Regions from separate parts of the Methylobacterium sp. 17Sr1-1 genome, predicted to be linked through region 1. Evidence: riboswitches for the same ligand, from Rfam matches in the RefSeq annotation. Region 1 holds a riboswitch; each other region holds the start of a gene.
What was found. Region 1 has a riboswitch for cobalamin ahead of DK412_RS23715 (TonB-dependent siderophore receptor). Riboswitches for the same ligand answer to the same signal wherever they lie in the genome.

Region 1 (7,169 bases):
GGCGCTGGTCGAGCACCGTGCGGTCCAGGTCCTGACCATCGGCTCCAATTCCGGGGGCATCGGCACCGCCGCGACCTACCCGGTTCGCCTGGAGGACGCGCTCACCCGCTCGCTGCCCGACATCGAGGTGACGGTGGAGAGCCGCGGCGTGTCGGGCGAGATCGCCTTCGGGGCGGCCGAGCGCCTGCGCAACCAGGTGGCGGAGATCGAGCCCGACCTCGTGGTCTGGCAGGTCGGCGGCAACGACGCGCTCGCCCGCGTCGACATCGAGGATTTCTCGCAGTCGCTGGCCGAGACCGTGGCCTGGATCAAGTCGCACGGGATCGACGTGGTCCTGGTCGATCCGCAATACACCGCGAGCCTCGCCAAGGACGATTACTACCGCCAGTTCGTCCAGGCGATCCAGAAAGTCGCCGAGCGCGCGCAGGTGCCCCTGGTCCAGCGCTACGAGGCGATGCGCTACCTCGCCACGCGGGCGATCAGCGCGCTGAAAGGCGAATCGCGGGGCGACACGGCGCAGTCCGGCGCCGGCTTCCGCCTGGCCGATCTCGGCTATCGCTGCATGGCCGAGCACGTCACCCGGGCGATCACCGTCTCGCTGCTCCAGCCGGACGTGGCGCCCGCAAAGGCGGCGGCGCCAGTGCCGGCGAATTGAGACATCGCTCCACGACATTTTTCCATCCGCCACGTCATTCCGGGGCCGCGCAGCGGAGCCCGGAGTCCAGAACCGCAGGTTTTGCAGAAGAATGCGGATTACATTTCGCTTCATCCTGTATCACCTGAGCGTCTGGATTCCGGGCTCTGCTGCGCGGCCCCGGAATGACATGGCGGGGTGCAGAGTCGTCGAGAGAATGCAGGACACCAAGCAATGCTGAAACCCTGGCTGATCGCCGCCTCCTGCATCGCCCTCCTCACCGCGATCCCCGCCCCCCGCGCCGCCGAACCCCTACGCCTCGTCCTCGCCACCGCGACGCCCGGCGGCGGGTTTCCGGCCTATGGCGAGGCGCTGGCGGCGGCGCTCCGGGAGGTGGATCCGGATCTCACCTTGGAGTTGCGCGCCAGCAAGGGCTCGACCGAGAATCTAGTCCTCCTGCGCGATCGCCACGTCGATCTCGGCCTCGTCCAGGGCGAGTACGCCTACGAGGCGCTCGAAGGCCAGGGCGCACCGGCGGTGACGGTGGTCGCGCCGGTCTACGCCGCACCCGGCCTGTTCGTGGTGCCGGCGGGGAGCCCGGTGACGCGCATCGACGACCTGCGCGGGCAAATGGTGGCCCTCGGCACGAAGAGCTCCGGGCTCACCGCCATGGGCCGAACCGTGCTGCGCGGCTCCGGCATCGACCCCGAGCACGACATCCGCCCGATCCTCCTTGAGCACGCCGGCGACGGCCCGGCGATGGTGCGCGACGGACGGGCCGCGGCCCTGTTCGGCGGCGGCACCGGCTGGCCGGGCTTCCGGACCATGGCCGAAGCGCCGGGCGGCGCCCGCTTCCTCGGCCCCTCGGCGGCGGCGATCCCGGCGATCCTGGCGGCGAGCCCGTCCCTGCGGCGCATCACCGTCGCGCCCGGCACCTTCCCGGGCCAGAACGCGGCGATCGAGACGGTGGGGTCGTGGAGCTTCGTTCTCGGCCGGCCCGGCCTCGACCCGGCCGCGGTGACCCGCCTCGTCGCGGCGATCGACAAGGCGAAGCCGGCCCTCGCCCGGCTCTTGCCGCACGAGCGGCCGAGCGACCCGCGCGACTTGAAGGACGCCGTCCCGGCGGCGTGGCTGCACCCCGCGACGGCGGCCTTCCTGCGCGGGGAGTAGGGCCGGGAGGCCCTGCCGGACAGTGTGATCCCGCAGCCACAGCGATCGCAACATTATTACATTGCGTTTCTGGATGTTGCTCCCCGGTGGGCGGGCTGCCATGGATGGTGCCGCCAAGGTTCCTGGGGCGCGAGCCCGCGGGCGAAGAGGGAACTCGGTGAGTCCTGACGGGACGAAGCCGAGGCTGCCCCCGCAACTGTGAGCGGAGAGGTCCCGCCGCCGACGGCCACTGGTGCGCCTGCACCGGGAAGGCCAGGCGGGTCCGACGATCCGCGAGCCAGGAGACCTGCCTTGAGCGCGCGCCGTCTGGCGCGGTCACGTCCCGCGGGCGGTACGGCCCGGAGGAGCGCTCGGGCATGCGCCGCGCGGACGCGCGGACTCAGCCTGCCGCTCGCCCGGATCGCGTCGCGCGGCAACAGTCGAGTACGCTCCGTGAAACGCCGTCCGCCGTCCCCCAGCGTTCCGTCCGCTCACCCGGCGCCCCACCGGCGTCGGTACGGTGCGACCCTGGCGACCGCGCTCGCTCTCGGCGCCGCGGCGCCCGAGGCCCGGGCCGAGGAGACCATCGCCCTCGACGAGGTCGTGGTGGAGGGCCCGCGCCCGCCCGTGCCGGGCCCGAGCCTGCCGGTGCTGCCGACCACCGCCGCCGGCACGATCGGCCTCGTCGGCCCGACCCCGGGCTTTCGCGCCGACCGCGCCGTCAGCAGCACGAAGACGGACACGCCCCAGCGCGACGTGCCGCAGGTCGTCACCGTCGCCCCCCGCGAGGTCATCACCGATCTGGCGGCGACGCGGGCCGAGCAGGTCCTCGCCTACACGCCGGGCATCGTGCAGCAGAACAATTTCGGCGGGCTCTCGCCCCTCGGCTACGCCGTGCGCGGCGTCGCCACGGCCGAGATCTACAAGAACGGATTTCCCCTCGCCCGCGGGTTCCCGCCCCAGCAGGACACCCAGAACATCGAGCGGATCGAGGTGCTGAAGGGCCCCGGCGGCGGCCTGTTCGGCCGCAGCGACCCGGGCGGCCTCGTCAACATCATCACCAAGCAGCCGACGAGGGAGCGCTTCGTCGAGATGGGCGGGCTCTGGGGCTCGTTCGAACAGGCCCGCGGCACGGTCGATGCCGGAGGCAGCCTCGACGAGGAGGGCACGCTCCTCTACCGCTTCAACCTCGCCGCTGGACGCCAGAGCAGCTTCCGGGATTTCGTCGACGGCGACCGGCTCCTCGTCGCCCCGGTGGTGAGCTGGCAGGTCACGCCCGATACGCGGGTGACGGTCGAGACCGAATTTCTGCGCAACCGCGCGGTGTTCGACCGCGGCATCGTGGCGATCAACGGGCAGCTCGGCGCATTGCCGATCTCCCGCTTCCTCGGCGAGCCGGGCCAGAGCATCCATCAATCCAGCGACACGATGCAGGTGCGGGTCGACCACCGCTTCGATGCCGACTGGCAGATGCGGCTCGCGACCTACTTCAACACCGGCGCGCTGACCGGCGAGGCGGTGGAGGTGAGGGGGATCGCCGCCGACAACCGCACCGTCCTGCGCGACCGCAACCTGCGCAATTACCGCTGGGACGTGGCGATCGGCCAGGCCGAGCTGGTCGGACGCTTCGACACCGCCGGGATCGGCCACACCCTGCTCCTCGGTGTCGAGCGCGAGAGCACCGATGCCCGCTACCAGCAGGTCCGCTCGCGCTTCCGCCAGACGCCCTATTCCCTCGACATTGATGCCCCGGTCTACGGCCGGCCGCTGCCGCCCTTCGCCTTCCAGACCAACGGATTCGAGCAGGTCACCAACACGGCTTTCTACGCCCAGGACCAGATCAGCTTGACCCCGGAATGGAAGGCGCTCGTCGGCGCGCGTTTCGACGTCTTCGAGCAGTCGTTCCGGGAGCGGACCACCGGGCTCCAGACCGACCAGACCCATTTCGCCGCCTCGCCCCGGGCCGGGCTCGTCTACCAGCCGCTACAGGCGCTCTCCTTCTACGCCAATGTCGGCACCAGCTTCCGGCCGAATACCGGGCCCGACGCGTTCGCGGCGGCACGGAGTGCTCCCTTCGCGCCGGAGAGCGGCCTCGGCTACGAGGTCGGCACCAAGCTCGACCTGTTCGGAGGCGCCTTGAGCCTCACCGGCGCCGCCTTCCGGGTCGAGCGACAGAACGTGCTGACCGCCGATCCCAACAATTCCGGCTTCTCCCTCGCCGCCGGCGGCGTCCGCAGCCAGGGCTTCGAGCTCACCGCGTCCGGCCAGATCACGCCGGAGATCAAGGTCCTGGCCGGCTACGTCTTCGCCGACGCGGTGATCACCAAGGACAATGTGCTGCCGGTCGGCGCGCCCTTGATCAACGTGCCGCGCCATTCGGGCAGCCTGCTCGCGGTCCACGAGGTGCAGGCGGGCCCGTGGAAGGGTTTCGGCCTCGGCGGCGGCGTGCGCGCCGTCGGCGAGCGGGCGGGCGACGCCAATGCCAGCTTCCGGCTGCCGGGCTACATCGCGGTCGATGCCCTCGCTTATTACCGCTGGGAGAATGTCCGGTTCGGCCTGAACGTCGAGAACGTGTTCGACACCACGTATTACGAAAGCTCGCTCAGCGCGCTCCGGGTCTATCCGGGAGCGCCGCGCCGGTTCACCGGAACCCTGTCGGTGCGGTTCTGATGGTGGCTCTCCGCAAGGGCGATGCCGGCCGCGATGCCGCCGCCGCCCGCGCCCGGCGCTACCGCCGGGACCTCGCGCCGGTCCTGGCGGTGATCGCCGCCGAGACCGGCGGGACCCCCGAGGGCATCGCCGCCTCGCTGACCCGGCGCGGGGTGCGCAAGCCCCGCGGCGGCCCGATCTGGACGCCGCCGGACGTGCGCCGGCTCCTCGCCCGCCTCGCCGCCGAGACCGGATCATGACGTCAGCGTCCACATCTACGCCCACGACCGCCCCGCGCATCGGCGCGATCGACGCCCTGCGCGGCCTCGTCATGCTGCTGATGCTGGTCGACCACGTGCGGGAGACCGTCTTCCTGCACGCCCAGCTCCGCGATCCGATGGACCTCGCGGTCACTGCCCCCGACCTGGTGGCGACGCGGCTGACCTCGCATCTCTGCGCACCGGTCTTCCTGCTGCTCACCGGCCTCTCGGCCTGCCTCTACGCGGGCAAGCACGGCACGGGCGCGGCCTCGCGCTTCCTGCTCACCCGCGGCCTGTTCCTGATCGGGCTCGAGGTCACGCTCGTGAACCTCGCCTGGACGGGCCGGCTCCTGCCGCCGGTCCTCTACCTGCAGGTGATCTGGGCCATCGGCCTCAGCATGGTCGCGCTCGCGGGCCTGCTGCGGCTGCCGCGCCCCGCCCTGGCGGCGGTCGCCCTCGTCATCATGCTCGGCCACAACCTCCTCGACGGGATCGTGCTGGCGCCGGGCCAGGCCGGCTACGTGCCGTGGTCGATCCTGCACCAGCGCGGCCTCATCGACCTGCCCTGGGGGGTGGCCCGCACCTCCTATCCGGTACTGCCCTGGATCGGCGTCGCGGCGGCGGGCTACGCCCTCGGACCGTGGTTCGCCCTCGATCCCGATGCCCGGCGGCGCCGGCTCCTCGCCCTCGGGGCGGCGGCGCTCGCCGGGTTCCTGGTGCTGCGGGGGCTCGACGGCTACGGCGAGCCGGTGCCCTGGCAGGCCGGCCCGACGATCGGGGCGACGGTCCTGTCCTTCCTCAATCTCACCAAGTACCCGCCCTCCGCCTGCTTCCTGCTGCTCACTCTGGGCCTCGGGCTCTGGCTCCTCGCCCTGTTCGAGGCGCTGCCGGCCGCGCGCCTTGCCTGGCTGCGGGTGTTCGGGGGGACGCCCTTGTTCTTCTACGTCGTCCATCTCTGGCTGTTGCGCGGGCTTCATCATCTCGCGCTGGCCCTCGGCTTCGCCGGCATGTCAGGGAGGGTCGAGGCCGGGTCGCCGGCGCAGCTCTGGCTGATCGCGGCGCTCCTCAGCCTGCCGCTCTACGGGGCGTGCCGCTGGATGGTGGGGCTGAAGCGGCGGGGGCGGCATCCGGTGCTGAGCTATCTGTAGGAAGTCAGCCCCGGATTTAGGTCTCTCATCGGCGGAACTGACACCCACCTCGTCATTCCGGGCTCCGCTGCGCGGCCCCGGAATGACCCTGTGCGGCGAGAGCGTCGCGGCCCGAATCCAAGCTTCGGCCGTAAGAACACGCAGAGCGCATTCGAGCGGTTACGTCGATCGATCCTGCACGCACACCGACAACTCACCACGTCATCCCGGGACTCGACGCAGTCGGGAACCCGGGATCCATAACCGCTGACGCTCCCGGATGGGTCGGGACGTCTTCCGCTTCGTTCTCAACCGTCGGCGGTTATGGATCCCGGGTTCCGCTCCGCGGCCCCGGGATGACGCGGGTGATGTAAATGTGATCGGCGCACCCAAGCAGACCCTAAGGACAAACGACGAGGCGCAGCGCGTTATTGCCGGCACGCCGACAAGGTTTCACCCCTGTTGCGAGCGCGCCACGAACACGCGCGCCACGCACGGTGTCGATAGTCTATCGATGATCCGCGCCGGGGCGCGGTTGCATCCTCCGGGCCGTGCGATGAGGATGATTGTCCTACCAGGCTATTCGGCGCGCCGACGGCCCCGGAAAGCCGGAACCCTTTCTGCTGCGACGAAGTTGTTAGCGCCAGATGAACTAGGGAGATCACCGATGCGGACAGTCTTCACAGCTGGTGCGACCGCGCTCGTCCTGGCCGGGTTCTCGGTCTCGGCGATGGCCGAGGAAACCACCGTGATCCATCGCGACCGGGCGCCGGGCATCGCGGTCGAGCATCGCGAGGGCGTCGTCGAGCACCGCGACATCACCACCGGCAGCGTCGATTGCGGCTCCAAGACCGTCCACAAGGAGGACGGCATGGGCAACTCGAAGACCGTGCACAAGGAAGGCTGCAACTGACGTCAGGTCTTCGATCGACAGGCGCAGCGGACCGCCTCAACGGTCCGCTGCCGCATCAGGGAAGGGCGACGATCTCGCTCTCCCGCACGGCGCGCTCGCCCATCCGCGACCGGATGCGATAGGCGGCCTCTCCGCTGCGGTCCTCCGGCATCAGCCGGACGACCTCGAAGGCATCCATGTCGCTGGCAAGGCTGACGGACGATCCGGTCCGCAGCATCCGCACGCGCTGGTTCAGCTTGAACTTGTGTGACATCGCGCCACTCCTTCCGACATCCGGCGACGCGGCGCCGTTCACCCGCGACGGCGCGCCTTGCGGGCCGCGTATCGGGCGTCGCGCGCAGCCTTCTGATCGGCCTGGAGCGCCGCATTCGTCCGCACGGCCTCGGCGGCGCGTTCCGCCTCCTCGGCGGCCTCGGTCTCGCGCTGGCGCGCCTCCG
Region 2 (7,169 bases), 2.9 Mb from region 1:
GGGTGGCCGGCGGCTACGCCTTCCGCACCGCGCCCGACCTCGCCCCCGCCCTGCGGGGCGGCGTCCCGGAGGCGCGCAAGCTGTCGCGGGCCGCCCTCGAGACGCTCGCCATCGTCGCCTATCACCAGCCGGTGACCCGGGCCGAGATCGAGGAGATCCGCGGTGTCAGCACCTCAAAGGGCTCCCTCGACCTGCTGCTCGAGACCGGCTGGGTGCGCCTGCGCGGCCGCCGCCGCACGCCGGGGCGGCCGGTGACCTACGGCACCACCCCGGCCTTCCTCGACCATTTCGGCCTCGACGCCGTCTCCGACCTGCCCGGCCTCGACGAGCTGAAGGGCCTCGGCCTGATCGAGGGCCGGCTGCCGGCCGGCTTCCGGGTGCCGCAGCCGGGTGTGGCCGGGCCCGACGAGGATCCACTGGCCCCCGGCGACGCCGCGGCGGACTGAATTCCCGGGTGGGGCATTCCGCCAACCCCCGAGGAAACGCTTGTTTTCGCCTCCTGCCGTCCTTACGTTCCGGCCGCACCGCAGGCGCTCGGATCGCCGTTGGGCCTGCGGGAACAGAGGTTTGGGGCGTCCGCACGACGCCCCGCGAGAGTGCCGCGGCGACGTGAACGCCGCGCGGGAGAGAACCATGGGCGGCGCGAGTATCTGGCACTGGATCGTCGTCGGCGTGATCATCATGCTGCTGTTCGGGCGCGGCAAGGTGTCCGACCTGATGGGCGACGTCGCCAAGGGCATCAAGGCCTTCAAGAAGGGCATGGCCGACGAGGACCAGGCCCCGGCCACGACGGCGCAGGTGCCCCACGCGCAGGTCCCGCCTGTGCCGGTGGCGCCCCCGGTCGTGCAGCCGACCTCGGTCCAGCCGGTCCACGTGCAGCCGACCCCGGTTCAACCGACCCACGTCCCGACCGCGCAGATGCCGCCGGTCGGCACCACCGAGCCGACCGTCGACCGCAAGGTCGGCTGAGCGGTCCGTCACCATTCTCCGCGCGGGAGCGCGCGGCCGCCGGCCCGCCTCCGCGCCTTGCGCGCTCCTTGCAGGTCCTCCCGACAGGTGCCCCCAGCCCTGCGCTCCCGCAGGGACGTCTCCTGGCGGGAACCTGCGCGACGGTGACTGGCGCCGGCGCACCGGCGTGCTAGACAGCCCGCGCGAGGCGCCCGCTCAAGAGTCGCGCCGCGCGAGTAGCAGGGCCGTCACGCCATGTTCGATATGAGTTGGGGCGAGGTGATGCTGATCGGCGGCGTCGCGCTCGTCGTCATCGGCCCCAAGGACCTGCCCAAGGCCCTGCGCACCGTCGGCCAGGTCACCGCCCGGCTCAAGCGCATGGCCGGCGAGTTCCAGAGCCAGTTCAGCGAGGCGATGCGCGAGGCGGAGCTCGACGAGGTCCGCCGCGAGGTCGAGGGCATCAACCGCAGCGTCTCCTCCGCGACGTCGACCGGCTTCAACCCGGTCCAGACCATCCGCAACGAGATCAAGGGCGCCGTCGACGGCGTGCCGAAGCCCGCGACGACGGCGATGCCGGGGACCGATCCCCTCGTCGCCGACCCGTACGCGGCGCTGCCGGAGCCGCCTTCTCCGATCGATCCTGCGCCGATCGACCCGGAACCGGTCGATCCCGCCGCCCCTCCGGCCTACGCGCTTCCGGAGCCCGCGGCCGAGAAGCCGTCGGTCTCGGCCCTCGCCGCGGCGACCGCGCAGCTCAAGGCCGACGCGGCCCGCGCCGCCCCCGATTCGCCTCACCCCACCGCCAGCACGAGCCCGACCGCATGATGACCGAGGCCGATGAAGCCGAGATCGAGGCCTCGCGCGCACCCCTGATCGAGCACCTGATCGAGCTGCGCTCGCGGCTGATCAAGTCGCTGCTCGCCTTCGGGGTGATGTTCTTCGTCTGCTTCTTCTTCGCGCAGCACATCTACAATATCCTGGTCCACCCCTACGTGACCGTGGTGGGGGCCGAGAAGGCGCGGCTGATCGCGACCCACTTCCTCGAGCAGGTGTTCACCAACATCAAGCTCAGCGTGTTCGGCGCCGGCTTCCTGTCCTTTCCGGTCGTGGCGACCCAGCTCTACGCCTTCGTGGCGCCGGGCCTGTACCGCAACGAGCGCCGGGCCTTCCTGCCCTACCTCGTCGCCACGCCGGTCTTCTTCCTGCTCGGCGCCCTCGTCGTCTACTTCCTGGCGATGCCGCTGCTGATCAAGTTCTCGGTCAGCCTGCAGCAGATCGGCCAGCCCGGTGAGGCCACGATCGAACTCCTGCCGAAGGTGGACGAGTACCTCTCGCTCATCATGACGCTGATCTTCGCCTTCGGAATCGCGTTCCAGCTGCCGGTGATCCTGACCCTGCTCGGCCAGATCGGGCTGATCGATTCGAAGTTCCTGAAGGATCGCCGGCGCTACGCGATCGTGCTGGTCTTCGTCGCCGCCGCGGTGCTGACCCCGCCGGACGTGATCAGCCAGCTCTCGCTCGCGATCCCGATGCTGCTCCTCTACGAGGCGTCCATCTTCTCGGTGCGGGCGATGGAGAAGCGCCGCGAGCGGGCCCGGGCGGCGGAAGAGGCTGCGGGGGAGTAGGGTATTCGCCCTAATCCACATTCACCCCGACGACGAGAAGCCGCGGGATCCCCTCTCCCCCTCAGGAGAGGGGGACGTGCTATACTTGGACACGCCGTTCCAAGGCACCGTCAACCTCCCCCAACTCCCCCTCCATCTGCGCCGCCAGCGCGAAGAACCGCCGCCTGACCTCGCCCGCGAAAGGGTTCTCGCGCTCGATGGCGTGGTAGACCTCCGGCGCGTCGTGCCGGACCATGCCGACGGCCTGCATCACCAGGTCGAAGCTGCGGGTGGTCATCCGGGTCGGCAGCGGCTCCATCGCCACCAGCACCTTGGCGATCAGGTGGGTCAGGCCCTGCACCGCCGCCGCCTCGCGGTCATGCGCCTCCGGCGTGGTCATGATCACGGTGAGCCCGAGCGCCCGCCGCAGGAAGGCGCCGACCCGTCGGGCGCGGTCGCCCCGCACCGAGCAGACCGCGATCTTGAGGCCGCGCAGGCCGTCCCGCGCGCTCTGCGGCCCGAACAGCGGATGGGTCGCGACGATGTCGACGCAAGGCGGCAGGCCGGCCCGCATGATCTGCGCCGGCCGCACCTTCACCGACCCGACATCGAGGACGAGGGCGCCCGGCCGCAGGTGCGGGGCGATGTCCCGGACCACCCCGGCCAGGGTCGGGACTGGCGTCGCCAGGATCACCATCGGGCAGGCCGCGGCGTCTTCCAGGCTGCAGGGTTCGATTCCCGCCGCCGCGAAGGCCGAAGCGGGTGCGAAGGGATCGTGGACGCGCAGCGAGAACAGCGGCGCCAGATGCGTGGCGACGAGGCGGCCGAAGGCGCCGAAGCCGATCAGGCCGAGGGCGGGGAGCGGGATGGGAGAGGACGGCACGGGAGACCTCGGATCTGGGGCGAGGTCGGCGGGCCGGAAAATCCTGAAAGCCTCAACCGCCGACACGTCGCAGCGGTTGAGAGATGACGAGCACTCCGCCGCTAGGTGCGCGGCGAATAATAGAATCCGGTCGGGCGGGCGCTGGTCATGGCCGAGCCTGTAGCCCCGTGCCGCCGTCGCAGTCAATCAGAACTCGCAACCAGAACTCGCAATCAGAACTCGATGCCCTCCTGCGCCTTCACCCCGGCCGCGAAGTGGTGCTTCACCGAGCCCATCTCGGTGACGAGGTCGGCCGCCGCGATCAGCTCCGGCTTGGCGTTGCGCCCCGTCACCACGACGTGCAGGTCCGGCCGGCGCCGGCTCAATGCCTCCACTACCTCGGCGAGCGGCAGGTAATCGTAGCGCAGGGCGATGTTGAGCTCGTCGAGGATCAGGAGCCGGATCGCCGGATCGGCCATCAGCGCCTCGGTCTTCGCCCAGGCGGCGCGGGCCGCCGCCACGTCGCGGTCGCGGTCCTGGGTCTCCCAGGTGAAGCCCTCTCCCATCGTGTGCCACGCGACCTGATCCTGGAACCGCTCCAGCGCGAAGCGCTCGCCGGTCTCCCAGGCGCCCTTGATGTACTGCACCACCCCGACCCGCCAGCCGCGGCCGAGCGCCCGCAGCATCAGCCCGAAGGCGGCGGTCGACTTGCCCTTGCCGGGGCCGGTATGGACGATCAGCAGGCCCTTCTCGATCGTCTTGCCCGCGACCTCGGCGTCCTGCACCGCCTTGCGCTTCTCCATCTTGGCGCGATGGCGCGCCGCCTCGTCGTCGCTCATTGCACGTCTCCCTTGATGATCATCGGCAGGCCGGCCACCACCAGCACCACCCGGTCGGCAATCGCCCCGAGGCGCTGATGCAGGCGCCCGGCCTCGTCGCGGAACCGGCGGGCCAGCGCGTTCTCCGGCACGATGCCGTAACCGACCTCGTTCGAGACCAGCACCAGCGGCCCCGCCACCGCCCGGCAGGCCTCGACCAGCGCGTCGGTCTCCGCCGCGAGGTCGGCCGCCTCGTCCAGCATCGCGTTGGTCAGCCACAGGGTCAGGCAATCGACCAGCACCGGCCGGCCGGCGGGCGCCCGGGCGATCGCCGCCGGCAGATCGCGCGGCGCATCCACCGTCTCCCAGGGCGGAGGCCGGCGGGCGCGGTGCTCGGCGATGCGCGCGCGCATCTCGTCGTCGAAAGGCTGCGCCGTCGCGACGTAGCGCCAGGGCCCTGGCCGCGCCTCGATCAGCCCTTCCGCGTAGCGGCTCTTGCCTGAGCGGGCGCCGCCCAGCACCAGGGTCAGGCGCGGGGCGGCGCGGTCCGGATCCGGCACGGACATCTCCTCATCTGGCGGACAACGCGGGGCCGCGAAAAACTCGGGGGCGGAGGTGTCGCGGCAGGCCGCGCCGATTGCAAGCCCGCAGGCGACCGGCTAGGGTCGCGCACGACGGTGCCTCGGCGACGAGGTGAAAAGGGAACGCGGGAGCCGGGCTTCTTCCGGTATGCCGCGGCTGCCCCCGCAACTGTGAGCGGTCGCACACGGTCCGCCATCGGCCACTGGAGCGATCCGGGAAGGCGGTGGGCCGGCAAGACACCGCGAGCCAGGAGACCTGCCGTCACCCCTTTCTCTCGACGCCGCCGGTGGGGCGGCAGGAGTTCGTCATGGTCGCGATCACCCGGTCCCTCTCCCCCGCCCTCGCCGGCGAGCGCCTGAGCGCCGTCCTCCTGGCTGCCACGCTCGGCATCGGGCTCCTGTTCGTCTCCGGCTTCGCGCCGGTGGTCGCCCTGCACAACGCCGCGCACGACTGGCGCCACGCCCACAACTTCCCCTGCCACTGACCAGGGCCCGACCCTCTTAAAAGCCGCGCGGCCTGCGCCCCGAGGGGCCGCGGGCCCGCGGCCCTTTGGTCGTGCAGGTGATCCCACGATGACGAAACGTCTGCTCGCCGCGGCCCTGGTCGCCGGCTTCCTCGCCGCGTGCGTGACCTCGGTTCTGCAATTCGCCCTCACCTCTCCGCTGATCCTGGCGGCGGAGAAGTACGAGACGGCGGAGAGCGCCGTGCCGGCTCCCCACGCCTTCGCCAACCCGTTGATCGTGCTGGCTCATGCGGGCCACGACCATGGGGCCGAGGCGCAATGGCAGCCCGCGCCCGGCCTGCCGCGCCTCGCCTTCACGGCCCTCGCGACGCTGGTGAGCGGCGTCGGCTACGCGCTCTTGCTCGGCGCGGTGCTGGTCGCGACCGGCCGCGAGGTGACGCCGTCCGAGGCGCTGACATTCGGCATCGGCGGCTTCCTCGCCGCCAGCCTCGCGCCGGCGGTGGGGCTGCCGCCGGAACTGCCCGGTGCCGCGGCCGCCGCCCTCGAATCGCGCCAGCTCTGGTGGGTGGCGACGGCGCTCGCCACCGCGATCGGCCTCTACCTGGTGGCGATCCGCCGCCGGCCCGCCGCGATCGCGATCGGCCTCGCCCTCATCGTCGCGCCGCACCTCTGGGGCGCCCCGCACGGGCCGGAAGAGATCTCCGCGATGCCGCCGGTCTACGCGGCGCAGTTCGCCGCCCGGTCGCTGGCGGTCGCCTTCGCGTTCTGGGCGGTGCTCGGCCTCGCCTTCGGCTGGGCCTGGGGTGCCGTCGCCGGGACGAAGAGCGTGGCGCGTCGGAGCGAGGTGGCCGCGTGAGCGATCCCGTGACGCTCTACGTCTGCACCACCTGCCGCGACGCTGCCGATCCGGCGGACGGCCCCCGCGCCGGTGCCCGCCTGCACGACGCGCTCGCCGAAGCGCTCGCGGCCCGGCCCGGCGCGCCCGTGCGGATCGAGCCGGTGGAATGCCTCTCGGTCTGCAAGCGGCCCTGCACGGTCGCGGTCGCGAGCCCCGGCCGCTGGACCTACATCTACGGCGACCTCGACCCGGCGATCTCCGCCGACATCATCCTCGACGGCGTCGGCCTCTATGCCGGGACCCCGGACGGCATCGTGCCCTGGCGCGAGCGTCCGCAGGAATTCCGCAAGGGCGTCGTCGCCCGCATCCCTCCCGCGCCGGTTGAGCCATGACCATCCTCAAGAAGATTCCCTGCACCATCGTCACGGGCTTCCTCGGCGCCGGCAAGACGACGCTGGTGCGCCACGCCATCGAGCACAACGACGGCCGGCGCCTCGCGATCATCGTCAACGAGTTCGGCGATGTCGGCTTCGACGGCTCGCTGCTGGCCGAGTGCGGCATCCCGGGCTGCGACGCCGACGCGGTGGTGGAACTGCCGAACGGCTGCATCTGCTGCACCGTCGCCGATGACTTCGTGCCGGCCCTGAACAAGCTCCTCGACCGTCCGGAGCCGCCCGAGCACATCCTGATCGAGACCTCCGGCCTCGCCCTGCCGAAGCCCCTGGTCCAGGCCTTCAACTGGCCGGCGATCCGCTCGCGGGTGACCGTCGACGGCGTGGTGGCGGTGGTGGACGGCCCGGCAGTGGCCTCGGGCGCCTTCGCGGACGACCCGGAGGCGCTGGCCGCCCAACGCGCGGCCGATGCCAGCGTCGAGCACGAGAACCCGCTCGAGGAGGTGTTCGAGGACCAGCTCCTCTGCGCCGACCTCGTGGTGATGAACAAGTCGGACCTCCTCGACGAGGGCGAGCGGGCCCGGGTCCGCGCCGAGGTGGAGGCGCACCTGCCCCGCGCGGTCAAGCTCGTCGAGACCGCCCACGGCGCCCTCGATTCCCGC
Region 3 (7,169 bases), 1.0 Mb from region 1:
TCTCGCGTATCGACCGATCATGGCGACGGAATCAAGGCCGTGCTGCCGCCGCCCCCCGATTTATTGACGGAATTCTATGGTGCGGCGCGCGATGCTGACGCTCCGGCCCGGCTCGCGGCGATCAGGACCTCGGCGGCGCCGGACAGCGAGCGGTTCGGCCCATCGGGGCCGAAGATCTGCCCGCAGGCGAAGGCGCCCTCGACGAGGAGCAGCATGGCGTCGGCGAGACGCTCGGGCGCCTCGGCGCCGATCGTACCGGCGACCTCGGCGAGGCGGGCATGGAGCGCGCGCCTGCCCTCCCGCGCCGCCGCGCGGACGGGATGATCCGCCTCCGGATACTCGGCCACGGCGTTGGAGAGGCCGCAGCCGCGAAATCCCGGCCGGGCGCTGCGCGTCGCGATGCCGTCGACGAAGGCCACGAGGCCGGCCTGCGGATCGTCCGGATGGGCCGCCAGCGCCTCGTCGAGGCGGGAGCGCAGGCGCAGGTCGTAATCCTCCAGGCAGGCGACGACGAGCGCGTCCTTCGAGGCGAAGCCGCGATACAGGCTCGGCTTCGTCACCCCGGCCCGGGCCACGATCTCGTCGACGCCGACGCCGCGAAAGCCGCGGTCGTAGAACAGCTCGCGGGCGGCCGCCCGGATCCGGTCGCCGGCCCGGACGGGTGCGCTGCCGTCATGCCCCTCCGCCATGCTTTCACCCTTGACGATGTTACTGACTGGTACGTAACGTCGTAGCACGATTCGGGGAGGATGTCCCAGCATGAGTTCGACCGTGTCGCCGCGGGGCCTCGCCTCCCCTGCCGCTCCGAGACCGCGGCCCTTCGGCCAGAACTACGCCTTCGTGGTGGTGGGCGTGATCTTCCTGTGCCTGCTCGCGGCGGCGGGCCTGCGGGCCTCGCCCGGCGTGCTGATCCTGCCGCTCGAGCAGGCCTTCGGCTGGAGCCGCGGCACCACCTCCTTCGCCGCCGGGCTCGGCATCTTCCTCTACGGCCTCGTCGGGCCGTTCGCGGCGGCCCTAATGCAGAGCTTCGGCATCCGCCGCACGCTGCTCTGCGCCCTCGCCCTGATGGCGGCCTCGACCGCGCTGAGCGCGCTGATGAGCGAGCCCTGGCACCTCATCGCCACCTGGGGCGTGCTGTCGGGCCTCGGCAGCGGCTGCGTCGCCATCGTGCTCGGCGCCACCGTGGTGAACCGCTGGTTCGCCGTGCGCCGCGGCCTGTTCATGGGGCTGCTGACCGCCAGCACCGCCACCGGCACGCTGGTCTTCCTGCCCGGCCTCGCGGCGATCGCGCAAGCCGGCGGCTGGCAGCCGGTGGTGCTGACCGTCGCCTGCGCGATCGCGGCGCTGATTCCGGTCGTCGCCTGGCTCCTGCCGGAGCGGCCCTCCGACATCGGCCTCACCCCCTACGGCGCGGCGCCGGGCACCGTCTCCGAGCCGCCCCGGCGCGCCAATCCGTTCAAGGCGGCGATCGACGGGCTGGTGCGGGCGAGCGCCAAGGGCGACTTCTGGCTCCTGTTCGGCACGTTCTTCATCTGCGGGCTCACCACCAACGGGCTGGTCGGCACCCACCTGATCTCGTTCTGCGCCGACCAGGGCATCCCGGAGGTGCGGGCCGCGGGGCTGCTCGCGCTGATGGGCGTGTTCGACCTCATCGGCACCACCGGCTCGGGCTGGCTCACCGACCGCTACGACCCGCGCAAGCTCCTGTTCGTCTATTACGGCCTGCGCGGCCTGTCGCTGATGGCCCTGCCCTTCACCGACTTCTCGTTCTACAGCCTGTCGATCTTCGCGGTGTTCTACGGCCTCGACTGGATCGCCACGGTGCCGCCGACGGTGCGGCTCGCCAACGAGGCCTTCGGCGAGCGCGACGCCCCGATCGTGTTCGGCTGGATCGCCGCCGGCCACCAGCTCGGTGCCGCCACCGCCGCCTTCGGCGCCGGCCTGGTGCGCGCCTCGGAGGGCCGCTACCTCGAGGCGTTCCTGGCCGCCGGGCTGACCGCCGTGATGGCCGCGCTGATGTCGCTGATGATCGGCCGGATGCGCCAGGCGGCGCCGGCGGCGGCGTGAGGACCGAGCCGGACGCAGCCCCGAGGGCGCGTCCGGCTTTGCTGATTTCCCGTGCTTTTTCGGGCTTTCCGCGCCTTGCCCTGGCCGGGGCGGCCGGTCTACCCCATCTGATCGGCGGGCCGTGCAGGCCCGCGACGTGAAGGCCGTTCTCCCGAGGTCATCGATGCTCACCGACACTCCCGCGGCCGGCCAGCCCCCCGCGGGCGCCCTGATCAAGGACACCACCACCGCGACCTTCCGCCAGGACGTGATGCAGGAATCCCTGCAGCAGCCGGTGCTGGTCGATTTCTGGGCGCCCTGGTGCGGGCCGTGCAAGCAGCTCACCCCGATCATCGAGAAGGCCGTCAAGGACGCCGGCGGCAAGGTGAAGCTCGTCAAGATGAACATCGACGAGCATCCCCAGATCGCCGGCCAGCTCGGCATCCAGTCGATCCCGGCGGTGATCGCGTTCCAGCGCGGCCAGCCGGTCGACGGCTTCATGGGGGCGCTCCCCGAGGCGCAGATCAAGGCCTTCATCGAGCGCCTGGTCGGCCCGGTGGGCCCGACGGCGATCGAGGATGCGATGGCGGAGGCGCAAGCCGCCGCCGAGGCCGGCGACACCCAGGCCGCCGCCGAGATCTACGCCGCGGTGCTCGGCCAGGAGCCGGGTCATGCCGGCGCCATCGCGGCCCTCGCCCGCCTCCACCTCGATGCCGACGACCTCGAGGGCGCCCGCCGCTTCATCGAGGCCGCGCCGCCCGAGGCCGCCAAGGACCCGGCCATCGCCGCCGTGAAGGCCGCGATCGAGCTCGCCGAGCAGGCGGCGTCGCTCGGCGACCTCGCCGGCTTCCAGCGCCGGATCGAGGCCGACCCCGCTGATTACCAGGCCCGGTTCGACCTCGCGCTCGGCCTCAACGCCAAGGGCCAGCAGCAGGAGGCGGTCGACCAGCTGATCGAGATCGTCCGCCGCGACCGGTCCTGGAACGACGACGGCGCCCGCAAGCAGCTGCTCCAGCTGTTCGAGGCCTGGGGACCGATGGACCCGATGACCATCCGCGGCCGGCGCAAGCTGTCGACCCTGATGTTCTCGTGAGGCCGGCCGGGATGCGTCGCGAACTGCGTCGCGAAGTGCATCCCGGGCGCGGCATTACGCCGGACAGGTATCCACGCCGGAGAGCGGCGCCCTAGATGGCACGCTGTGATCCCGGGCCCGAGACGACGGAGCCCGGGACACCCCTCCGATCCGCGCGGGAGCGACGCCGATGAGCATGAACGTCGCCTACAAGGGGCCGGCCGACTGCCCGACCGAGATCCCGGTCTTTCCCCTCCCCGGGGCTCTGCTGCTGCCGCGGGGCCAGATGCCGCTCAACATCTTCGAGCCGCGCTACCTCGCGATGATCGACGAGGCCCTGCGCACCGACCGCGTGATCGGCATGATCCAGCCGGATTCCGAATCCGGCGAGGCCCCGCTCTCGCCGAAGCTGTTCCGGATCGGCTGCGCCGGCCGCGTCACCCAGTTCGCCGAGACCGGCGACGGCCGCTACCTGATCTCGCTCACCGGCATCGCCCGGTTCCGGATCGAGGAGGAGTTGCCGAACGCCATGGGCTTCCGCCGCTGCAGGGTCACCTTCGCGCCGTTCGAGAGCGACTTCCACGCCCGCGCCGGCGAGGAGGCGGTGGACCGCGCCGGGGTGCTGAAGGCGCTTCGCGATTTCGTCGAGGCCAACGACCTCAAGGTCGACTGGGCCGGGATCGAGGAGGCGCCGAACGAGGCCCTGGTGAATGCGCTCTGCATGATGAGCCCGTTCGGCCCGCGCGAGAAGCAGGCGATGCTGGAGGCGCCCGACCTCAAGACCCGGGCCGAGGTGCTGATCGCCGTGACCGAGATGGAGCTGGTGCGGGCCTCGGGAGCCGAGCCGACGCTGCAATAGGCGGCGCTTTGGGCTAGAGAGCCGCCGGACCCATTCGGAAGGACCACCCGTGAGCGATTCCCCCGCCTCCTTCGAGGCCACCCGCATCGACCCGAAGCTGCTCGAACTCCTGGTCTGCCCCCTGACCAAGGAGCGGCTCGACTACGATTCGGCGCGCCAGGAGCTGATCAGCCGCTCGGCCAAGCTCGCCTACCCGATCCGCGACGGCATCCCGATCATGCTGCCGGAAGAGGCCCGGCCGCTGGCGGATTGAGGCGACGGCGCCGCGCCGACGCGGGATCCCGCGCGGTTTCCCGTCGACAACCGGCAACACGCCCGACAAATCGGCGCGGGCCACGTTGGCGCCCGCCCCGTCCGCGCCTACACCTCGACGGGACGGTTCCCCCAGGGGATCAAAAGGGAACGCGGTGCCGAGAAGCCGCGGCTGCCCCCGCAACTGTGAGCGGCGAGGCCTCCATCACCGATGTCACTGGGTGTCAGCGCCCGGGAAGACGATGGGGGGCGGAGACCCGTAAGCCAGGAGACTTGGTAGGGATGAAGACCTGCCGTCAGCCGTGGTCACATGTGGGACGCGCCGGCCGGGGTGTGCCGGTGCCTCCACGGTGACGTGCCACAGCCCATGAAGGCTCGCCCGTGCCTGTCTCCCGTCTTCCACTCCTCGCGGCGCTCGCCGCGAGCCTGCCAGTCCCCGCCCTCGCCCAGGACGACATCCCCCTCGACCAGATCGAGGTGAAAGCGCCAGTGACCGGCACTCCGGGCGCGGCCAGCGCCAGCTATCCCGGCGGCGTCACCGGCATCGGCGGCGCCTTGCGCCCAGTCGAGTCGGCGAGCGCCGGCATCGTCAGTGGGGCCGTCCTCAACAGCCTGCCCGTCACCCGCCCGGGCGAGGTGCTGGAGGCGGTGCCGGGCCTGATCGTCACCCAGCATTCCGGCGAGGGCAAAGCCAACCAGTTCTTCCTGCGCGGCTTCAACCTCGACCACGGCACCGACATCGCCATCCACGTCGACGGCATGCCGGTGAACATGCGCACCCACGCCCACGGCCAGGGCTACGCCGACCTCAACTTCCTGATCCCCGAGCTCGTCGGCGCGGTGGAGTTCCACAAAGGCCCCTACTTCGTCCGCGACGGCGACTTCGCCTCCGCCGGCTCGGTGCGGATCGACTACCTCGACACGCTCGACCGCAACATCGCGCTGACCACGCTGGGCAGCTTCGGCTTCAGGCGCGGGCTCTCGGCGGCCTCCGTGCCCCTCGGCGCCGGCACCCTGCTCGTCGCCGGCGAGGCGCAGACCTATGACGGGCCCTGGGCGGTGCCGGACCGGCTCGGCAAGCTCAACGGCGTCGCCCGCTACAGCCAGGGCACCGCGACCGACGGATTCGCCGTCACCGGCATGGCCTACTGGGCCAGGTGGAACGCCACCAACCAGATCCCCGAGCGGGCGGTGGCGGAGGGAATCATCGGCCGCTACGGCACCCTCGATCCGACCGATGGCGGCGATACCGGGCGGTTCTCGCTCTCGGGGCGCTGGAGCCAGTCGGATGCCGGCGGCACCACCCGGGCCTCGGCCTACCTGGTCCGCTACCAGATGAACCTCTGGAACGACTTCACGTATTTCCTCAACGATCCGGTCAACGGCGACCAGTTCCGCCAGCGCGACGCCCGGGTGCTCGGCGGCGGCGAAATCTCCCGGACGTTCCAGGGCGACCTGTTCGGGTTCGCCGTGGAGAACGAGATCGGCGTGCAGACCCGCACCGACGACATCCGGGTCGGCCTGTTCAACACCACCGCCCGGCAATACCGCTCGACGGTGCTCGCCGACCGGGTGCTGGAGGCGAGCGCCGCCTTCACTTACGAGAACCGGGTGCGCTGGACCGACTGGCTGCGCACCAGCGTCGGCTTCCGGGCCGACGGCTATTACGCCGACGTCCGCTCCGACACGCCGGCGAATTCGGGCAAAGCCCGCGACGGCATCGTCAATCCGAAGCTCGGCGCGGTGTTCGGGCCATGGGCGGACACCGAGATCTACCTGAATTACGGCGGCGGCTTCCACTCGAACGACGCCCGCGGCGTGACGGCGACGGTCGATCCGGCGAGCCCGCTGTTCACCATCGCCCGCTCGCCGTTCCTCGTGCCCTCGACCGGCTACGAGGTCGGCATCCGCAACCGCTCGATCGCCGGGCTCGAGACCAGCCTCGCCCTGTTCCGCCTCGACTTCGCCTCCGAGAACCTGTTCCAGGGCGATACCGGCACCACCGAACCGAGCCGGCCGACGCGGCGCTTCGGCATCGAGTGGAGCAACCACTACGCCGTCACGCCCTGGCTGCGGCTGGAGGGCGACCTGACCCTCACCAATGCCCGCTTCGCCGACCGCGACCCGATCGGCCGGCGGGTGCCGGAGGCGCCGACCGCCATCGCCTCGGCGGGCGTCAGCTTCGGCGAGGGCCAGGGCTGGTTCGGGACCTTGCGCTTCCGCTACTTCGGGCCGCGGCCCCTGATCGAGGACAACTCGGTGCGCTCGAAGCCGACGGCCCTGCTCAACGGCCGGATCGGCTACGCCTTCGACACCGGCGTGAGCCTCGCCCTCGACGTGCTCAACCTGACGAATGCCCGGGCCGACCAGATCACCTACTATTACGAATCGCGCCTGCCCGGGGAGGCGGCGGGCGTCGCCGACCGGCACTTCCACCCGGTCGAGCCGACGGCCGTGCGGTTGACGCTGGCGGGGCGGTTCTGAGGGCATCCTGCCTCCGGCCGACAGGGGGCCCCTACCCGCGACCTTATCCTGAGGTGCCGGCCGACCGAAGGTCGGTTGGCCTCGACGGAGGCCTCCTTCGAGGCTCGTTTCACTCGCACCTCGGGATGAGGTCGCGGGTGGGAGGGCCTGCACGAAGTCTATCCTAGAGAACCCGACAAATCCCGCCGCATCAACGCGTACACTTTCTCCCGATACGACACCATCTCGACCGTCCGCCAGCCGATCCGGGCGTAGAGCCCCTCCGCGCTGCGCGTGTAGAGCCACAGGGTCGGGATCCCGCGGGCGACCGCCTCCGCCTCCACCGCCGCGACCAGCCGGACGGCGTGACCGCGGCCCCGGGCGTGGGGCGCCACGAAGACGCCGGCGAGCCAGGGCCTCAGGTCGGGTCGCGTGTCGAGGTCGTGGGCGGCGAGGCTCGCCATGCCGACGGGCTCG
Region 4 (7,169 bases), 3.2 Mb from region 1:
ATCACCAGGCCGAGGGCACTGAACGCGACGATGACCGTCAGCCGCGCCGCCGGGTTCTGCGCCAGGGGCCCGGCATCGAGGGTGTGGAGGGCATCGAACAGCCAGCGATTGGCCCGCCCGCTGCGGTCGGTCCGCCCGAGGATCGCCCCGGTCGCCGGATCGATGTGGAACCAGGTTCCCGCCGGGTCGTCGAAGGCGAGGCGTAAGGTGGGCAGGGGCGGGGCGCCGTGGCGGTCGTACCAGTAGGCGTCCGGCGCCGTGAGGCGGGTCACCGCGCCGAGCCTCGCCCCCGGCAGCATCGCGCCGGCCGCGGCCAGGATGGTCGCGGGCGCCGGCACCGTACCGCAGCACGCGGCCGTGCCGCCGGGACCGGCGGCGACGACGACGGGCCGGCCGCCGATCCACGCCAAGTCGAGCGCGACGCTGCCGGCGGGCGCACCTGCGAGGTCGTCGAGGCCGAGGGGGAAGACCGGCGCCGCCTGCCCCGCATAGGCCGCCCGCATGGCGGCGTCGGGCGCCCGCGGCCCGAACCAGCCGCGCGGGTTCATCGACAGCCAACCGCTGAAGAGGAAGGTGACGACGACGAGCCCGCCCGCCACCCCCGCGAGGTGGTGCCAGGCGGCGAAGCCCCGGTAGGGCGTCAGCCGGCCGCGCATCAGCCGGACGAAGCCGAGGGCGTAGCCGCTCGCGGCCCCCGCGAGCGTGATCCCGGAGATCCACAGCACCACGTCCTGCCACAGGCCCGCGCGGGCGCGCAGCGGCGTGAGGTAGACCCAGTGGAGGACGGAGCCGGCCCAGTTCCACACCCGCTCGGTCCGGGTGGTGTCGAGGGCGAGCTCGCCCGTGGCGACCGACAGGTAGAGCTCGGTCCCGGCCACGTCGCCCAGGGCCACGCGCCGGAACGGCCGCAAGGGATCGTAGCGCGCCGTCACGGTCCACTGGTCGCGCGTGACGGGGCCGAGATCGGCGACGCGACGGGCGAGGGGATGGGTCGCGGCGAGCGCCGCGGCGCTCTCCGCCGTCAGGGGCGGGAACGGCGCGCCGGTCGCGGCCGAGAGCGCGAGGCGCCGTCCGTCGCCTTGCGTGATCCAGTAGGCGGGCTCGGGTCCACGCATCGCCAGGGTGAGGGTATCGGGGAAGGCGGACGCGCCCGACCGCTCCAGCGCCGCCTGCGGCGTCAGCCGCACGGCGTCGAGGCGGAGCGGGCCGGACGCCGCGACCCGCTCGGCCTGCGTGAGGACGGGGAAGCCGACCGTTAGCATCACCAGCCCGGAGGCGAACCAGGCGACGACGAAGAGCCCGGTCGCGATGCCGAGCCAGCGGTGGCCGAGATGCAGCCACCGTTTCAGCCGCTTGCGCAATCCGCGCATCAGAAGGTGACGTGGTAGGCGAGCTCGACCGAGCGCGGCCGGCCGAGCAGCCAGGAATTGCTGTTGCCGGAGATCGCGTAGAGCCGGTCGGTCAGGTTGTAGCCGCGCAGCGACAGGCGCGAGGTCGGCGTCACCTGCCAGTCCAGGGTGGCGTTCACGAGCGTGTAGGCCGGCCGCCTGACCGTGTTGGCGAAGTCGCTGAACACCGGCCCGACATCGTTGATGCCGAGCCGCGCCACCCAGCCCGGCGCGAAGGCGTAGCTGAGCCAGACATTGGTCACCCGTTGCGGCACGTCGACCGGGACCTTGCCGGCGAACGACACCAGGCCAGCATCGGTATTCTGCGAGAACGAGTCGTAGCGGGCCCGCAGCAGGGCGGTGTTGGCCTCGATGCGCCACTGCTCCGAGAGCTGGTAGGCGAAGGCGACCTCGATCCCGCGGGAGGACTGGCTGCCGATTGCGGCGACCTCCGTCGGCCGGCCGGGGATCGGGCTCAGCAGGTTGTCCTTGCGAATGTGATAGGCGGCGAAGGTCCACTCCCCGCGACCATTGTCGAACAGGCCCTTGGCGCCGGCCTCGACCTGTTCGCCGGTGGCGAGCTGGAACTGCGCCTGCGGCACGCTGGTGGTGATCAGGCTGCCGAGCGGATCGGCGGCGGTGGCAACTTGCGCGTAGAGGGCGAGATCGGGCGTCGGGGTATAGACGGCCGCGGCGCGGGTGCTCACCGAGTCGAAGGTCTTCTCGAAGGCGGTCCCGGCCAGCGGCCGGCTCACCGCGACCGTCGGCGCGTCGTAGCGCAGGCCGGTCACCAGGGCGAAGTGCGGCGTCAGCTCCAGCCGGTTCTCGGCGAAGACCGAGGCCTGGCGGGTGCGCGAGACGATGTCGGTGCGGGTGCCCGCGAGGTTGATGAAGCGCCCTTGCGCGAAATCGAACGGATCGACGACGCTCTCGCCCCCGAACGGCGCATTGCTGTCGCGCCGGAACGCGATGTGGTTGACGTCGAAGCCGATCACCGTCGCACTCTTGATGCCGAGCAGGCTGCCGCGGACGGTCGCGTCGAGGCGGTTGCCGATCTGCTCCTCGTGGTGGCGGATCTCGATGTAGTCGCTGCGGCCGATCAGGCCGGTCGCCGGCTGGTAGGTGTATTGCTCGACGTCGCGCCAGTGCCGCTCGGTGGAGAGGCGATAGGCGGTGTTGCGCACCGTGATGTCGGGGCTGGGATTCCACTCGGCGCGCAATTGCGTCCAGTTGTCGAACCAGGCGATCTGCGAATCCTGGATGTTGTAGTTGGTGAAGCGCAAGCGGTCGGGCACCCGCGTGTCGACGAGGGGCGAGCCCCAGTAGCGGGTCGGCTCGTTGTGGCCGAGGTCGTGCGAGAGGGTGACGCTCAGGTCGGGGGCCGCCCGCCAGGTCACCGCCGCCGAGAGGGCGAGATTGCGAAAGTCGCCGTCGGGCTTGACCCAGCCGTCGGCCCGGTTGCCGCTGAGGTTGAGCCGGTAGGCCAGGTCCTCGCCGACCGGCCCGCCGCTATCGAGGGCGAGGCGCGCGAGGCCGTCGGAGCCGATCGCCGCCCGCGCCTCGCCGACCGGGACGAAGGTCGGCTTCTTCGGCACCACGTTGATGATGCCGCCGATCGCGCCCTCGCCGTAGAGCACCGAGGCCGGGCCGCGCAGCACCTCGATCCGCTCCGCCGACCAGGTGTCGAACGGGAAGGTGACGGTGCCGACCCCGACATAGAGCCGGGTGCCGTCGTAGAGCTGCTGCACCGAGCTCGGCCCGACGAAGCCGCGGGCGGCGAAGGAGTGGTTGCCGTTGCCGGGTGAGGCGATGCTGGTGATGCCGACGGCGTTCTGGGTCACCGCCTCCTCGAGCGTGTTCTGGCCCCGGGCCCGGACGGTCTCGCCGCTGATGATGTCGAGGCTCGCCGGGGTCTCGAGCGGGGTGAGGCCGAGGCGGCTGCCTGAGCGCGACGGCGTCGCGAGATTGAGGCCCGGGGCGGCCTCCTCCCGGGAGCGGACGCCCGCGACCTCGATGCGGTCGAGGGCGATTTCTTCTGCGGTGCCGGGGGCGGCGGCCAGCAGCGGGGCGGCGAGGGCGGTGGCGAAGGTCGTCGCGCGGCGGGCGCGGTGCGCTTGCATGGTGGTATCCGGGATGGGCTTCCACTCCGTCCGTAGCCGGTCTCGTCGCATATGTAACGTTATAAAGTTACATTTCTTGCATCCCTTGCGACGCGCACCCTGTCGGCGGGTCGGGGGAGGGCGGGACCGGGCATGGCGGGACGGCGCGGGGCTGTGGCACGTCACCGCGAACGACAGCGGGACGGGGGCTTGGCGCCCTCGCCTCGACACCCATCAGGACACCCCGCCCGACGTGCTCGCGTGTGACCACGGCTGACGGCAGGTCTCCTGGCTCACGGGTCAGCGCCTGCCATCGTCTTCCCAGGGACCTTTTCAGGGGTCCCCAGTGACATGAGTGATGGAAGGCTCGCCGCTCACAGTTGCGGGGGCAGCCGCGGCTTCGGGCGAACCCTCACCGCGTTCCCTTTTGATCCCCGGAGGGAACCGTCGACGGCAAGCTTAGCCGTTCGGATACGAAGGAGCAATGGTGGGTGTCGGTTTGATCAACACACGGGAGCCTCGCGCCCCAACCCTCCCCCCTCTGCGGGCTACGGCCTTGACGGAAGTGAGTCTCTCGCGAGGAGGGCACCGGCGAGCATGGCCGAGAAGCGCTCCCATCCGCGCGCGACGACCTTGGGACCGGGTGGCGAGTTGGGAGCGTTCCAGCCGCCGTGGCGGGCCACGATCCACTCTAACCAGCTCAGGTTGCCGACGGGGTGAGGGTTGCGCAGGCGGTCCGTGCTGCCCTCGCAGGCCCGCCCCAGTTCCGCGACCACTGGCAGAGCCGCCTTATCCAGAACGTCCTGCATCGGTCGTCGGCTGCCGTCGCGGGCATCGACCAACTGCAGGATCCGCACGGCGGCTCCCAGCGCCAAGGCACTCAGCCGGAACAGCTTGTCTGGCACCCGCACCTGTGTCTCGTCCAGGCCGAGCCCGTCGCGCTTGAGAGCGCGGAACACCTCCTCGATCCGCCACCTCAACCGGTACAGCCGCACCATGTCCTGCGCGGCGGCGGCATCCGGCACCGCCCGCGTCGTCAGAAGCCGCCAGCACAAGGGCGTCACGCCCACAGGCGGCTCGAGTTCCTGCACGCAGACGCCATGCAGCCTCAGGCTGGCCGGCTCGCGGGCGCCTGGGCCGGAGGGACGGACCACCTCGACCGGTCCGGCCTGCAGCCTCACCTTGGCGATGCGGGCCGGCACCCCAGGGCGAGCCGGCACCTCCACGGTGCCGGTTGTCGCGACGGGCCATGACGCCTTGTCCTGAAGGCTGCCCCCTTCAACCAGTGGCCGGTCATGGCGTGCCCGCACCAGAAGATCGCTGCCCGCGGGCCGACGGGCGAAGTGGCTGTAGATGTCGCCCTCCTGGTCGGCGACCACGATCAAGCTCCGGGCCGTGTCGGCCAAAGCCGTCGCGGCAGCGGCCGCTCCGGTGATCCAGCGCTGGCTCTCCTTGTCCTCGACTGGCCGCCGGTGACGTGGCGCCGTCTGGCGGGCGGCGCGGGTCCAGAGCTGGGCGTCGACCAAGCCCAGCACCGCCTCGTCCTCGGCATCGACGGCGATGACCGGGTGCAGGAAGAAGCCGGGATTGCGGCCGTTGCCGGCCGGCCCCAGGCCATGGCGGCCAGCAGCAGCTGGGGTGAAGTTGATCTCGCTCGTGTCCTGGACGGCCACGATCGGACGCCCGGCGCAGGCCTGGGCCGTGCGGGCTGCAAAAGCCTGCAGGATGCCCTGCCAGTCAGCGCAGGGCGAGGAAAGGTAGCGATGGGCGGCCGCCGTACCGGCTTCGCTGCCGCCCACCGTGCTCAGCACCACGCTGCCGGTGGTGACGATCCGCTCAAACAGCCACGCCCCCCGGGCCTCGGTGCGTACGTCGCCCGATCCAAAGCCTCGCATCGGTTGTCCTCGCTGAACCGCAAAGACGCCCAACTCACAGACGCCGAACCATTTCCGTCAAGGCCGTAGCTCTGCGGGGGAGGGTGGCCTGCGGAGCAGGCCGGGAGAGGGGAACCACGGTTCCGGAAAAGCCTGAACCGTTGTGAAGGGCGCCATCTGGATCAGCGTCGCGCTGCCCCTCTCCCGGCCCCTGCTGATGCAGGGACCACCCTCCCCCGCAGAGGGGGGAGGGTTCGCGGGCGCGCCTCGATCGATGTCGGGCGACGATCCCACCCGCTCCCCGCCGCCGATGGCAGACCCCAGCTTTCTCAACCACGCCGCGCGATCCCGCATCGACGCCGCCCCGCACCCCTGACATACAGGACCCCGAACCGGCCCGCCCGGGCCGTGCATAAGATCTGACAAAAAGCCCCCTGGGAGGTCCCCCGATGTCGTTCCGCTCAACGGCCGCCGGCGCCGCCGGCCTCGCCCTGTCGCTGGCCTTGAGTGCCCCCGCCCTCGCCCAGGACGCCAAGGCGCCGATCAAGATCGGCGTGCTCAGCGACATGAGCGGGCCCTTCGCCGACCAGGCGGGCACCGGCTCGGTCGCGGCCGCGCAGCTCGCCGTCGAGGATTTCGCCAAGGAGGCCGGCGAGCTGAAGGTCGAGGTCGTCTCGGCCGACCACCAGAACAAGCCCGATATCGGGCTCGCCACCGCCCGGCGCTGGCTCGACCAGGAGGGCGTCTCGACCATCGTCGACCTGCCGAACTCGGCGGTCGCGCTGGCGGTGTCCAACCTGATGCGCGAGCGCCACCGGGTGGCGCTCGCCTCGAGTGCGCTCACCTCCGACCTCACCGGCAAGGCCTGCGCGCCGACCACCGTGCAGTGGGTCTCGGATACCTGGGCGCAAGGCTCGGCCACCGCGCGGGCCATCGCCGGCCGCGGCCTCAAGTCCTGGTACTTCGTCACCGTCGATTACGCCCTCGGTCACGCGCTGGAGCGCGACGCCACCGTCGCGCTGAAGGCCGCCGGCGGCACCGTGAAGGGGTCGAGCAAGCACCCGCTCAATGCCGGCGACTTCGCCTCGCCGCTGCTCTCGGCGCAGGGCTCGGGCGCGCAGGTGCTGGCGCTCGCGGACACGGGCGCCGACATGATCAACGCCGTCAAGCAGGCGGCGGAGTTCGGCGTGATGCCCGAGATGCGCCTCGCGGCGCTGTTCGTGCAGCTCTCCGACACCCACGCGCTCGGCCTCAAGGCGGCGCAGGGGCTCCAGCTCGCCAGCGCCTTCTACTGGGACCGCACCGACGGCACCCGCGCCTTCGCCAAGCGCTTCGGCGAGCGGATGAACGGCCGCATGCCGACCGAGAACCATGCCGGCGTCTATTCCTCGACGCTGGCCTACCTGCGGGCGGTGCGCGACACCGGCACCATCGAGGGCGAGAAGGTCGTGGCGGCCTTGCGCGAGAAGCCGATCAACGATCCGCTCTTCGGCACCGTCACGGTGCGCCAGGACGGCCGCGCGGTGCACGACCTGTTCCTCTACGAGGTGAAGGCCCCGGCCGACAGCAAGGGCCCGTACGACTACTACAAGCTCCTCGACACCGTGCCGGGCGACCAGGCGTTCCGGCCGATGGCCGAAGGCGGCTGCCCGCTGGTGAAGTAACGCGCCGAAGCCCATCCTGCTCGACATCGGCGGGGCCCGACCCAGATCAGGGGTTCACCCCTGTCAGACCCCGCCGAAAGTGTTCCTCATGTCCGACGCCGTCCTGACCCTCAACGACGGGAAGCGCATCCCCCAGCTCGGCTT

Region 2: another riboswitch for cobalamin. It lies ahead of DK412_RS10555 (CbtB domain-containing protein); the one in region 1 lies ahead of DK412_RS23715 (TonB-dependent siderophore receptor).
Region 3: another riboswitch for cobalamin. It lies ahead of DK412_RS28655 (TonB-dependent receptor); the one in region 1 lies ahead of DK412_RS23715 (TonB-dependent siderophore receptor).
Region 4: another riboswitch for cobalamin. It lies ahead of DK412_RS08410 (TonB-dependent siderophore receptor); the one in region 1 lies ahead of DK412_RS23715 (TonB-dependent siderophore receptor).

The regions. Positions count from the first base shown of each region.
Region 1 covers NZ_CP029552.1:5,217,390-5,224,558, forward strand. Annotated here, with positions in the region: gene DK412_RS23705 (SGNH/GDSL hydrolase family protein) at 1-655, shown strand, start outside; gene DK412_RS23710 (TAXI family TRAP transporter solute-binding subunit) at 869-1,804, shown strand; cobalamin riboswitch at 1,904-2,113, shown strand; gene DK412_RS23715 (TonB-dependent siderophore receptor) at 2,312-4,453, shown strand; gene DK412_RS23720 (hypothetical protein) at 4,453-4,692, shown strand; gene DK412_RS23725 (heparan-alpha-glucosaminide N-acetyltransferase domain-containing protein) at 4,689-5,840, shown strand; gene DK412_RS23730 (hypothetical protein) at 6,487-6,732, shown strand; gene DK412_RS23735 (hypothetical protein) at 6,788-6,985, opposite strand; gene DK412_RS23740 (DUF6481 family protein) at 7,024-7,169, opposite strand, start outside.
Region 2 covers NZ_CP029552.1:2,331,966-2,339,134, reverse strand. Annotated here, with positions in the region: gene scpB (SMC-Scp complex subunit ScpB) at 1-446, shown strand, start outside; gene DK412_RS30920 (twin-arginine translocase TatA/TatE family subunit) at 634-969, shown strand; gene tatB (Sec-independent protein translocase protein TatB) at 1,204-1,773, shown strand; gene tatC (twin-arginine translocase subunit TatC) at 1,770-2,573, shown strand; gene DK412_RS10570 (prephenate dehydrogenase/arogenate dehydrogenase family protein) at 2,653-3,435, opposite strand; gene cobO (cob(I)yrinic acid a,c-diamide adenosyltransferase) at 3,648-4,253, opposite strand; gene cobU (bifunctional adenosylcobinamide kinase/adenosylcobinamide-phosphate guanylyltransferase) at 4,250-4,762, opposite strand; cobalamin riboswitch at 4,891-5,092, shown strand; gene DK412_RS10555 (CbtB domain-containing protein) at 5,122-5,298, shown strand; gene DK412_RS10550 (CbtA family protein) at 5,387-6,133, shown strand; gene DK412_RS10545 (DUF1636 domain-containing protein) at 6,130-6,507, shown strand; gene cobW (cobalamin biosynthesis protein CobW) at 6,504-7,169, shown strand, end outside.
Region 3 covers NZ_CP029552.1:6,254,312-6,261,480, forward strand. Annotated here, with positions in the region: gene DK412_RS28630 (TetR/AcrR family transcriptional regulator) at 75-689, opposite strand; gene DK412_RS28635 (MFS transporter) at 760-2,067, shown strand; gene trxA (thioredoxin) at 2,231-3,139, shown strand; gene DK412_RS28645 (LON peptidase substrate-binding domain-containing protein) at 3,309-3,977, shown strand; gene DK412_RS28650 (Trm112 family protein) at 4,027-4,230, shown strand; cobalamin riboswitch at 4,357-4,505, shown strand; gene DK412_RS28655 (TonB-dependent receptor) at 4,686-6,713, shown strand; gene DK412_RS28660 (GNAT family N-acetyltransferase) at 6,872-7,169, opposite strand, start outside.
Region 4 covers NZ_CP029552.1:1,870,495-1,877,663, forward strand. Annotated here, with positions in the region: gene DK412_RS08405 (peptidase) at 1-1,370, opposite strand, end outside; gene DK412_RS08410 (TonB-dependent siderophore receptor) at 1,370-3,508, opposite strand; cobalamin riboswitch at 3,748-3,951, opposite strand; gene DK412_RS08415 (IS4 family transposase) at 4,036-5,382, opposite strand; gene DK412_RS08420 (ABC transporter substrate-binding protein) at 5,811-7,025, shown strand; gene DK412_RS08425 (aldo/keto reductase) at 7,114-7,169, shown strand, end outside.